One region of the Thermoclostridium stercorarium subsp. stercorarium DSM 8532 genome, then DNA from elsewhere that is predicted to be linked to it. Evidence: predicted binding sites of a transcription regulator. Region 1 holds the regulator's gene; each other region holds the start of a gene.

Region 1 (3,207 bases):
ATGCTTTATATAATTCCTTTTTCCACAAACCGGTATCAAGTAAGAAGCGTAATTTCGGTCTAAAAATAATAGTTGCCTTTTTTTCCCTGTATGTCATTGCAAGCTTCGTTTTTATGTTCAGCGCTTTTTTCTCCGGCATTTGCCAGCCGATGGTAAGTTCAGGCTTTACATGGCTGTATTTTGGTATTGCTGCAACTACGGCGATAAGTTTATGTTTTATCGGAAGCGTGTTTTTAACCAAAGGACAGTTGTTTGAAGCTCAGGACAATGAGCTTCTGATGAGCATGCCAATACCACCGGGGTATATTCTTTTTAGCAGAATTCTTGCACTTCTTTTTCTGAACTATGTCATTGAACTGTTTGTGCTGGTCCCTGCAGGCGCCGTTTACTGCATAAAATATAAAGTAACGACGACCGGTGTAGTTTTCTTCTTAATTGAATTTTTATTCCTTCCACTTATACCGCTGACGTTGTCCTGCATTTCAGGCTGGCTGCTCGCGTTTATAAGTGAAAGAGTACGTTACAAATCCTTTATCGTTACACTTTTGTCACTGATCTGCCTTGCTTTATACATCTATTTCATGGCACAGATTAATAAATATCTCGAAGCTTTGATCCGGAATGCAGGCTCCATCGGAATTAAAATCAAAAATTTTGTGTTGCCGGTATACCTTTTCGGAGCGGCATTGGAAAATAAGAATATATATAACCTGATAATATTCATTCTATGGGCCTTCGTTCCTTTCGCCGCAATTTATGCCTTACTGGCGCATAATTTTATCAGAATTGCCACAGCCAGAAAGGGACTTGCCAGAATAAAATACAAAAGACATCGGCTTAAGGTAAGCAGTCCAAAGTCCGCATTACTGCAGAAGGAGCTAAGGCGTTTTTCATCCAGTCCGACATATATCCTGAATGCTTCTTTCGGAGTTGTATTAATCCTTGCCTTTGCCGTAATACTGATTATTTATCCCAATTTGCCGGATTTAATAACCGAAAATTTTTCCGGGTCCGAAACATTCATTAATCCACTGCTTATTGCAATTATTTGTCTTTTATCATCAACGAACATTATATCCGCACCTTCCGTATCCCTTGAAGGTAAAAGTCTTTGGATTATGCAGTCATTACCGGTAGACGGGGCCGATGTACTGATTGCGAAGGCAAAGCTGCATATCGTAATCTGCCTGCCGGCCGTGTATTTCGCATCGCTGATCTGCATATTTGCGGCTAAAATGACACCGGTACAAATTTTCCTGATACTTACGCTTCCTGCAGTCATTACGGTATTCTGCGCAATGTTTGGAGTGGTTATAAACCTTCACTTCCCGAAATTTGACTGGATAAATGAAACAGTTGTTATAAAACAAAGCATGAGTACCGGTGTAGCGTCGCTCGCTGCCGTGGCTTTCATAATTCTTCCCATATTACTGTACGCTTTCCTGCTCGCCCGGATAATGCCGGCGGAAATTTTCATGCTTATTTGCTTAATCATATTCAGCGCACTGTGCCTTTGGATGTACCGATACCTTAAAACGAAGGGAAGCGTGATTTGGGCCAATCTTGGGCAATAAAAAAGAGTACCTCGCGGTACTCTAATTTTGTTTATCCTTTTTTTTCTGCTCCTGTTCCTCCATTTCCTTTATCCGATAGCCCAAAACCGCCAGACCATCACTCAGGTGCACGTTTTCAATCACCACATTGTGAGAAAGTTTAAGATCCTGAGGCGAGAAATTCCATATACCCTTAACGCCGAGTTCTGCGACTTTCTCCGCAACTTCTGCGGTTGCGTGGCTTGGAACGGTGAGTATTGCTATATCAACCACGTGAGTTTTCATAAACTCTTCAAGCCTGTCCATATGCATAATTTCAATCCCGTTTATATACTGCCCAACCCGGTTGGGGCTAATGTCAAAGATCCCTATAAGATCAAAACCCCGTTTTTTAAAATTTTCATAATTTGCCAGAGCATTACCCATGTTACCCGCGCCGATTATTATAGTTGTAAACCGTCTTTCCACGCCAAGTATTTTACCTATTTCTTTATAAAGGGTTTCGACGTTATATCCGTAACCCTGTTGCCCAAAGCCTCCGAAACAGTTTAAATCCTGACGTATCTGCGAAGCCGTGATTCCCATCCTTTCACTGAGCTCTTTTGACGATATTCTTTTTATATCCACTCTTAATAAGTCGGCCAGATATCGGTAATACCTGGGAAGCCTCCTTATAACGGCCATGGAGATTTTCTTTCCCATATTTAAACTCCTCCTGTATTTCATATAACTGCATTGAGACATTTAGCTGCACTCGGTTCTTAAACCGGCCGGCTGGAAATAATTATATAATAAATTGTAAATGTCTGGATTTATTATAGCACCTTTGTGATTTTTTTGTCAAGCTTTGTTATTAGGCAGAAATTCCCCATTCTCAGAGCGTACCCTGAGTGCCGGTTTTTTATTCAGGTATCTTTACTTCAAGCCCCATGCTTCTTAAATACAGTTTTAAATCCATTATTTTTATTTCCCCGAAATGAAACAGCGACGCCGCCAGTACCGCATCGGCCTTTCCTATGGTCAATGCGTCACGGAAGTGTTCAAGTTTTCCTGCCCCTCCTGAGGCAATTACAGGAATATTCACCGCTTCTGCAACCTGGCGTATCAATTCTATGTCATAGCCACTTTTTGTACCGTCCCTGTCCATGCTGGTAAGAAGTATTTCGCCTGCTCCCAGCAATTCAAGTTTTTTCGCCCACTCAACGGCATCAAGTCCGGTATTAACCCTGCCGCCGTTAATATAAACATCCCAGCCTGATGAGTCATTCCGCCTTTTCGCATCAATTGCCGCTATTACGCACTTGCTGCCGAAATTCATCGCCACTTCGGAAATCAACTCAGGATTTTTCATTGCCGCAGAATTTATCGCAATTTTATCGGCTCCTGCCAAAAGAACGCGTCTGAAATCGTCTACAGAGCGAATACCGCCCCCTACAATCAACGGTATACGTACTTTTTCCGCTATGCGTGAAATCATATCTGTAACGATGCCTCTGTTTTCAGTGGTTGCCGTAATGTCAAGAAAAACAATCTCATCCGCTCCTGCCTTCGAATATGCCACTGCGCATTCCACCGGGTCCCCGGCATCAATCAGATTCACAAAATTCACGCCCTTAACAACGCGTCCGTTATGAACGTCCAGACAGGGAATAAC
Region 2 (3,207 bases), 240 kb from region 1:
AGCAGATTTTCAATAACGGTAATTTTGTCTGAAACCTTGGCACCGCCCAGAATTGCAACAAACGGCCTTTCAGGATTGGTCAGTGCCTTGCCCATGATATCCACTTCTTTTTTAATCAGGAAACCTGATACTGCGGGCAGATAGTCGGCCAGTCCGGCGGTGGAAGCATGTGCACGGTGAGCAGTACCGAAAGCGTCGTTTACAAATATATCCGCCATTGAAGCCAGTTCCTTTGCAAAAGCCGGATCATTCTTGGTTTCTTCCTTATGGAAACGCACATTTTCAAGCAACAAAACCTGGCCTTCCTTCAGTTCCTTAGCCTTGGTTTTCGCGTCCTCGCCGACGACATCCTTTGCAAGGATAACTTCCTGCCCCAGAAGTTCGCTGAGCCTTACTGCTACCGGTTTCATACTGTATTTGGGTTCAAAGCCTTCCTTAGGACGACCGAGGTGAGATACCAGTATTGTTTTTGCACCATGGTCAATCAGATACTTAATGGTCGGCAGCGCGGCGACAATACGCTTGTCATCGGTAATACGACCTTCACTGTCCAGCGGCACGTTGAAATCCACTCTTACAATAACCCTTTTCCCTTTAACGTCAATATCCTCTATGCTCATTTTATTGTACATGCCCATTGTTCTCCCTCTCCTTTATCAAAGTATTACACCACTTGCTATCTCGGCTGAATAATTATATTTATCCGCTGTTCCTTAATTTAAACAGGCATCCTGAGAAGGATGCCTGATGCAAAAACAAGCCTTCTTTATTATTCAGCGTCAACCTTCGCCATGTGGGTAATGAGGTCGACCACCTTGTTCGAATAACCCCATTCGTTGTCGTACCATGCAACAACCTTTACAAAGTGTTCATTCAGTGAAATTCCTGCCTTAGCGTCGAAGATTGAAGTTCTGGAATCACCAATGAAATCGGATGATACAACTTCGTCTTCGGTGTATCCGAGAATACCTTTCAATTCGTTTTCAGAAGCTTCCTTCATAGCCTGGCAGATTTCTTCGTAGGTAGCAGGCTTCTCAAGGCGGCAGGTTAAGTCAACAACTGAAACGTCCGCAACAGGTACACGGAATGCCATACCGGTGAGTTTTCCGTTCAGTTCGGGAATAACCTTGCCAACTGCCTTAGCAGCACCTGTTGAAGAAGGAATGATATTAAAGCTTGCAGCTCTTCCGCCTCTCCAGTCTCTCTTTGAAGGACCGTCAACTGTCTTCTGAGTAGCGGTTATAGCATGTACGGTTGTCATTAACCCTTCCACAATACCAAACTTGTCATTCAGAACCTTTGCAATAGGTGCAAGGCAGTTTGTTGTACATGAAGCATTGGAAACTATATTCATATCCTTTGTGTATTTATCATGGTTTACACCCATAACAAACATAGGAGCATCCTTTGAAGGAGCGGTAATAACAACTTTCTTAGCGCCACCCTTGAAATGCCCTGCTGCTTTGTCCATTGTCGTGAACACACCGGTGGATTCAACGATATATTCTGCGCCACAGCTCTTCCAGTCAATTTCTTCGGGATTCATTGCCGCGAATACGGTAATCTCCTTACCGTTTACAACCAGTTTTCCGTCCTTGTCGCTGATTTCCCCGTCGAAATGCCCATGTACGGTATCATATCTCAGCATGTACTTCATGTACTCAAGATCAATAAAAGGATCGTTTATTCCTACAACTTCAATATCAGGTCTTTGCATAGCTGCTCTGAAAACCAGGCGTCCGATTCTACCAAAACCGTTAATACCAATTTTAATTGCCATATTATCTCCTCCTGAATATATAAATATATATATTTTTGACCATTACGGGCCATCGTTAACAAAATAACAATCAATAAATTATTCTATATTACTTTTTCCCATTTTTCAAGTATATTCAGGTAAAAATTTGACAATATGCCGATAATCTTCTTCAGCAATTTTTACAACCCTGCTGCCTGCTGTCTGTTGCTTTCGTACATCAGTATCGAAGCCGCGACTGCAGCATTCAGGGATTCCGCCCCCCCAGGCATCGGGATTTTTACAAATTCGTCCGATTTCTCATGAAATATTTCCGAAATACCATTCCCCTCGTTACCCACCACTATAAAAAAATTGCCCGTCAAATCCACGCCCTGACACGGTCTGGCGTTTTCAAGCCTTGAAGATATAACCCGTATTGATTTTTCCCTGGATAAGGCGAAAATATCCTCAGGCTTTACATTTTCCAGTACCGGAATATAAAAAATTGAGCCCATCGTGGAACGCAAAACCTTTCCGTTATAAAGATCAACCGTTCCTTCTGTCGCCACAACGGCATCGAACCCCAGCGCATGGGCGGTTCTTATCATTGTCCCTGCATTGCCCGGATCCTGAATTGAATCCAGAACCAAACCCCTGAAACCTTCCTTAAAAATTGTCTTTAATTCTGTTTCGGGCATTCGTACAACCGCAAGAACTCCTTGAGGAGTATCTGTCTCAGCCATTTGCATGAACAGCTCATGGGGTATCTCGTAAAGCCGTACTTCCGGGCCCAGCCTTTCCACGAGCTCATTTCTGTCCTCCATGGCAGTGTCCGACGAGAAAAAAACATGCTCAATTACCGCTCCGGAGTTGACCGCTTCATGAAGAAATCTGTATCCTTCTGTCACGAACTTGCGCAGTTTCCTGCGGTATTTCTTATCCTTAAGCAATATAACTTCCTTAACCGCTTTGTTCTGTCTGCTTGTAATAAACTGCATACCAAACCTTTCCACCTGTTTTTTAATGCAAGCCTTACGACAATGTTTTGGGATACCCAAATTCCTTGAAAGCAAAATCATAACGCTGGGCAACCTTCTGCATTATCTTCGGATCCAATGTGTATTTGTTCGGCCTGTAACCTTTCTGGGATTCAATATATTTCTCAATCCGCGGTCTGGCCTTTTCAAACCCTTCGAGCCCCAGCTTTTCATATATCATCTCAATGCTGCCCAAAGGATCCTTTACCACGTCTTCATAACGTACTTCCACAAGATTTCCCTCAGGTATCAGATGCCTTTCCTCGAAGAATTTTTTATACATATTTACATAAATGTCCATCTGAACTTCATCGGCCTCCTCGTCGGGTATGGGCTTCTGAAGTTCGAAAACAGGGAAAAATTTTTCATAAAGCCTTTTTGTCGAAACATATACCTTATACGGATTCCTGTATATATGAATAAACTTTG
Region 3 (3,207 bases), 430 kb from region 1:
ACATACTTTATAAGTATCCTGATGGACCGGCCCATGGTCACAAACATGAAATTTATAATAAAACGGATACTCCCGAAACAAAGCTCTAAAATCATCCGGTGAAATATTCCTGGTACTTTTTGTATAAGCAGGAATTGAGTTTTTACTGAACCTGTTTTAAAATTATGTATCAAACAGAAAAAAGAGAGGGCTTTTGTATATGAAGCTTCTACATATGAAATATGCATTGGCGGTGGCTGAAGCAAGATCCATCAATAAAGCGGCGGAAGAGCTGCTTGTCGGCGCACCGGCACTGAGCCGCGCGATTAAAGAGCTTGAAAATACTCTTGGGGTGACACTGTTTGAGCGCAGTGCCAGGGGAATGTTTTTAACGCCCGAGGGGGAACTTTTTATCAGTTATGCAAAGAAAATTCTGAAACAAATTGACGATATTGAAACAATATTTAAAGAAGGAATAACGGCAAAAAGGCAGTTTTCCATTTCGGTTCCCCGGGCCAGTTATATTGCCGATGCTTTTGCAGAGTTTTCAAAAAGAATAGATCCCAAATCGGAAACTGAAATTTTTTATAAAGAAACAAATGCATACCGGGTGATAAACAGCATACTGAAAGAAGATTGTAAATTGGGTATTCTCCGTTATAACGAGCAGTATGACAGCTATTATAAAGCTTTGCTGGATGAAAAGGAACTTTCAAGCGAGCTTATTGTGGAGTTCAGCTATGTTTTGCTTATGAGCAGAGATTGTCCTCTTTCCAGACTGGATAGAATAACATTTGATAGTTTGAAATCATATTGTGAAATTGCCCATGGCGATCCGTATGTGCCGTCTCTTCCCCTGTCGGCTGTTAAAAGGGAGGAATTTCCGGAGCATGAGGGCTGCCGGATTTTTGTGTTCGAACGGTGTAGTCAGTTTGAACTGCTGTCAAAAAACCCTAACACCTATATGTGGGTTTCCCCGACCCCGCAGGATTTGCTTGATCGTTACGGACTTGTGGAACGTACATGTGCCGATAATAAGCGGAAATTCAAGGACGTGCTGATACACCGGAAAGATTATAAACTCTCTGATTTGGACAAGATGTTTATCGAAGAACTGGTGAAGGCAAAACGGAGAGTGTTTAACAGAAGTGAAGCCTGAAAAGTAAAAATCCTGAGAAGTAAATTTTGACCGCGGAAAGGCGGTTTTTTTATTCCGCAAAGTATCTAAGGTTTCCATATATTCCGTAAAAGTAACGAGGTTTAAAAAAATGCAATATTGAATTGAAAAAAAGGCAATACCCAGTCAAAAATAAGTTTGTTAAAATTATAACAGATATAAATTTGTTAAAAAAATAACATTGTTTAAAAATTGGAAATTAGACTGGAGGTAGGAATATGGAAAACAAAGAAAGAAAGATTGTAGACAGTGTGGACGCGTTAAAGAAAGTCATTGCCCGGGTAAGGGAAGCGCAAAGGAAATTTTCAACCTATTCCCAGGAACAGGTGGATGAAATTTTTAAGGCTGCTGCCACTGCCGCAAACCAGGCAAGAATTCCGCTGGCGAAAATGGCGGTGGAAGAAACCGGTATGGGCGTTGTGGAAGATAAAGTTATAAAAAACCACTATGCCGCCGAATATGTTTACAATACGTATAAGAACGTAAGAACCTGCGGGGTTTTGGAAGAAGATAAGGCATACGGTATCAAAAAAATTGCCGAGCCTGTCGGTGTGATTGCCGCTGTTATTCCTACCACTAACCCTACTTCCACGGCAATTTTTAAAACCCTGATCGCGCTGAAAACACGCAATGCCGTTATTATCAGCCCACATCCGAGAGCTAAAAAATGCACCATCGCTGCGGCAAAAATCGTATTGGATGCTGCCGTTGCCGCGGGGGCTCCGGAAGGGATTATTGACTGGATTGATGTGCCGAACATTGAGTTGACCAATCTGCTTATGAAAGAAGCAGACATTATCCTTGCCACAGGTGGTCCCGGTATGGTGAAGGCGGCTTATTCCTCCGGGAAACCGGCTATCGGTGTCGGGCCTGGCAATACTCCGGCCGTTATTGATGAAAGCGCCGACGTTGTCCTTGCCGTGAACTCCATTATTCATTCCAAAACGTTTGATAATGGTATGATTTGCGCATCAGAACAATCGGTAATTGTTCACAAGAATGTTTATGACGCTGTAAAAGCTGAATTTGCGGCCCGTGGATGCTATTTCCTTAAAGAAGATGAAATTGAAAAGGTACGCAAGACGATTTTTGTCAACGGCGCGTTAAATGCCCAGATTGTTGGTCAGCCGGCATACAAAATTGCCGAACTTGCCGGTGTGAAAGTGCCTGTAGGCACAAAAATCCTCATCGGAGAAGTTGACAGCACAGACCCGTCGGAAGAATTTGCCCATGAAAAGCTGTCACCTGTCCTTGCGATGTATAAAGCTGAGGATATTCATGACGCTTTTGAGAAAGCCGAACGTTTGGTTGCCAACGGAGGTTACGGTCATACCGCAGCAATTTATTTGGATGTAACCACCGAACAGGCTAAAATTGACGAATTCGCTTCGCGTTTGAAGACCTGCCGTATACTTGTGAATACTCCGTCTTCTCAGGGAGCTATCGGCGACATTTACAACTTTAAGCTTGCGCCGTCGTTAACTCTTGGCTGTGGTTCCTGGGGCGGAAATTCGGTTTCCGAAAATGTTGGGGTAAAACACCTGCTTAATATCAAAACGGTTGTTGAAAGAAGGGAAAATATGCTGTGGTTCCGCGCTCCCGAAAAAATATACATCAAAAAGGGATGTTTGCCGGTAGCCCTTAATGAGTTGAAATACGTCATGGGTAAGAAACGCGCTTTTATAGTTACCGGCAGCTTCCTCTATCACAATGGTTACACAAAGCCCATTACCGACAGACTTGACGAACTGGGCATTGAACATACAACGTTTTTTGATGTTTTACCCGATCCGACGCTTTCCTGCGCAAAAGCGGGAGCTGAGCAGATGAGAGCCTTCCAGCCCGATACCATTATTGCCTTCGGTGGCGGATCTGCGATGGACGCCGCGAAAATCATGTGGGTAATGTATGAGCATCCCGAAGTTGATTTCATGGACATGGCTATGCGTTTTATGGATATCAGGAAAAGGGTTTATACATTTCCGAAAATGGGAGAAAAGGCGTATTTTGTTGCAATACCGACTTCTGCGGGTACCGGATCCGAAGTAACT
Region 4 (3,207 bases), 1.4 Mb from region 1:
ACCAATCTTGTCTGAAATTGCTGCGGCGGTAATTTCCGATCCCATTATAGAACCAAGGAATACACCATGGTTCCAGTCAAAACTTTCATGAACAAGAGGTACCGTAGTAGGACGACGTCCGCCGACAAGTATTGCCGAAATGGGCACTCCGTTTGGATCCTCCCATTCAGGCGCGATAGACGGGCATTGTCTTGCCGGGGCTGTAAAGCGTGCATTAGGATGTGCGGCAGGTGTATTTGAATCGGGTGTCCAGTCCTGACCTCTCCAGTCAATTAAATGATTGGGGGTTTCCTTGCCAATTCCTTCCCACCATACGTCTCCGTCATCGGTTAATGCAACGTTGGTAAAAATGGTATTTTTACTGATGGTTTTCATCGCATTCGGGTTGGACTGCATTGACGTACCCGGAGCAACGCCAAAGAAACCGGCTTCAGGATTAATAGCGTAGAGGCGTCCGTCCTTTCCGAATTTCATCCATGCAATATCGTCGCCGATTGTTTCAACCTTCCATCCGGGAATTGTGGGAACAAGCATAGCAAGATTTGTTTTTCCGCAAGCGCTTGGGAAAGCACCTGTAATATAAATGGATTTGCCTTCAGGATTTGTGATCTTCAGGATTAACATGTGCTCGGCCATCCAGCCTTCATCCCTTGCCATAACCGAAGCGATACGCAGGGACAGGCATTTCTTACCCAACAGAGCATTTCCGCCGTAACCCGAACCATATGACCATATGGCTCTTTCTTCAGGGAAATGGCTTATATACTTTTTCTCCATCGGGGCACACGGCCATGATGTGTCTTTTTCGCCTTCCTTAAGCGGCTTGCCTACAGAATGCAGACATGGTATGAACTCTCCGTCTTCGCCGAGGGCTTCAAGAACTTCCTTGCCCATTCTTGTCATAATTCTCATGTTTACAACAACATATGCGCTGTCCGTTATTTCAACGCCAATCTTGGAAATCGGCGAACCTATCGGCCCCATTGAAAAGGGTATGACATACATTGTTCTGCCCTTCATGCACCCTGTGTATAACTCGGTCATTGTCTTCTTCAGTTCAACGGGGTCAATCCAGTTGTTTGTAGGACCTGCATCTTCCTGTTTCTTGGACGCGATAAAAGTACGATCCTCAACGCGGGCCACGTCGGACGGATCACTGCGGAAAAGATAGCATCCGGGGAGTTTTTCCTGATTTAGCTTGATTCCAAGACCGGATTCTACCAGCTCATTCAACAAGCGCTGATTCTCTTCCTCAGAGCCGTCGCATATATAGATGTCATCCGGCTGGCACATCTTGGCAACTTCTTCAATCCATGCCTGCAATTTTTTGTGTTTTAAATTCAGGTTATAATTCATGCCATAATCTCCTCCCACTAATTTATTGTCAATACTTGCTTAAAGTATATATTAACAAAAAGCCTCAAGTCAAAACAAAAATAAGCGACTGAATATTTTTTTGTTAATTTTTTCACTTTTATCTTAACACAAAGGTATCTTTTATTCAATAAAATAAATGAAGTTTCATATTCTAAATCCTGCATAAATTATATTTCTATCTTTCCAGCGTTATACTGACAAATTTACGCGCAGCGGCGGACAGCGACACGCTCTTTAAAAAGCAAAACCCGATGGCCCGTGCCGGTATTTCTTCAAGCAGCCTTATTTTATATACCGACCTGTTGCTTAGGTATTCCTGTGCAAACTCTTCAATAACGCAGGAAATTCCGAAATTAAATTTCGCAAACTCCAGGAGAAGATCATGGGACCCAAGTTCAATTTCAGGCTGAATTTTTATTCCCTTTGCAAGAAAATATTTCTCCACGTACTGTCTTGAATTAGATTTGCTTTCAAGGAATATAACCGGAAACTGCAGAATCTCTTCAATGCTTCTGGGTTTTATGGCCAGGTACCTGTATTTTTCCCCGCATACGAATACATCGTGAATATCAATGCATTTAAGCACCTCAATTGCCGGATCCTTTACAGGGAGATTGCACACCGCTATATCTATTTCCCCTGACTTGAGCATTGCGCACAGTTCCAGTGTGGTACGGTTTATAATCTTTAACTTGACATTTGGAAAATCACTGTGGAATTTCTCAAGATAAGGCAGCAGATAATATTTTGAAATAGTGTCCCCCACTCCCAGTTTCATTTCTCCGACCATCAGATTTTTGGATTCCGAAATTTTTCTTTCGCCCATTTCAATCAGGTTCAACGCGGAGCTTATGTACTCGTAAAGAAGCTGTCCGTCATTTGTCAGCACTACGCCTTTTGAAGTTCTTGTAAAAAGCCTTGTCCCCAGTTCCTCCTCCAGATTCATTATTGTCTGGCTTACTGCGGGCTGAGTCATATACAAAGCCTTTGCGGCCCTTGAAAAGCTTTTCTGTTTTGCCACCTCATTAAATACGCGGTAAGCGTCAAGTTTGGATGTCATAATTTCACCTTATATCTATTATTTAATGTATTTATTTTACTTATATCATTTTATACTGTATAATACAACCGTAAAATAAAAAACGCGTTTAAAGGGAATAATTATGTGCTATTCAAAATTTCATTAAGAGGAGATAAATTATGGAAAAGATTGTGGGAGTTATAGCAAGAGGCTTGAGGGCGCCAATCATCAAGGAAGGCGACAACATCAGGGACATAGTGATAGAAACTGTTCTGAAAGCCTCCCAGGCTGAAGGTTTTAAAATTCAGGACAGGGATATAATCGGAATAACCGAATCGGTTGTCGCCCGCGCCCAGGGGAATTACGCCGATATCAATGCCATTGCCGAGGATGTCAGAAACAAGTTCGGAGGCGGCACAATAGGAGTAATATTTCCGATATTAAGCAGGAACCGTTTTGCAATCTGTCTGAAGGGAATTGCCAGAGGTGCCGACAAAATCGTTCTAATGCTTAACTACCCTTCCGACGAGGTCGGAAACCATCTGATAGATATTGACCTGCTCGATGAGAAGGGCATAAACCCCTATACCGACGTCCTTACCGAAGAACAGTTCAGAAACTGTTTTGGTTATCACAAACACACTTTTACCGGTGTTGATTATATCGAATATTACAAGTCAATCGTCAATGAAGCCGGAATACCGTGTGAAATTATCTTTTCCAACAATCCCAAAACCATCCTCCGTTATACTGAAAACGTGCTCGCATGTGACATTCATACCCGGAACAGGACAAAGAGAATCCTCAAG

The links. The regulator Rex, encoded in region 1, represses fermentation and respiration genes when NADH is low (regulators of the CRP and FNR family bind a similar motif). The targets are predictions, from matches to a motif close to ATTGTTAANNNNTTAACAAT.
Region 2: a site for Rex is predicted at 1,832-1,851, ahead of gap (type I glyceraldehyde-3-phosphate dehydrogenase). Genes of this name have one in related genera too.
Region 3: a site for Rex is predicted at 1,320-1,339, ahead of adhE (bifunctional acetaldehyde-CoA/alcohol dehydrogenase). Genes of this name have one in related genera too.
Region 4: a site for Rex is predicted at 1,456-1,475, ahead of CST_RS04750 (phosphoenolpyruvate carboxykinase (GTP)). Genes of this name have one in related genera too.

The regions. Positions count from the first base shown of each region.
Region 1 is NC_020134.1:2,495,693-2,498,899, forward strand. It holds gene CST_RS10790 (ABC transporter permease) at 1-1,574, shown strand, start outside; gene CST_RS10795 (redox-sensing transcriptional repressor Rex) at 1,596-2,255, opposite strand; gene hisF (imidazole glycerol phosphate synthase subunit HisF) at 2,455-3,207, opposite strand, start outside.
Region 2 is NC_020134.1:2,256,198-2,259,404, forward strand. It holds gene CST_RS09725 (phosphoglycerate kinase) at 1-638, opposite strand, end outside; gene gap (type I glyceraldehyde-3-phosphate dehydrogenase) at 770-1,780, opposite strand; gene CST_RS09735 (TrmH family RNA methyltransferase) at 1,942-2,739, opposite strand; gene CST_RS09740 (sulfotransferase family protein) at 2,774-3,207, opposite strand, start outside.
Region 3 is NC_020134.1:2,061,662-2,064,868, reverse strand. It holds gene CST_RS08830 (LysR family transcriptional regulator) at 200-1,138, shown strand; gene adhE (bifunctional acetaldehyde-CoA/alcohol dehydrogenase) at 1,375-3,207, shown strand, end outside.
Region 4 is NC_020134.1:1,080,595-1,083,801, reverse strand. It holds gene CST_RS04750 (phosphoenolpyruvate carboxykinase (GTP)) at 1-1,356, opposite strand, end outside; gene CST_RS04745 (LysR family transcriptional regulator) at 1,553-2,437, opposite strand; gene CST_RS04740 (coenzyme F420-0:L-glutamate ligase) at 2,578-3,207, shown strand, end outside.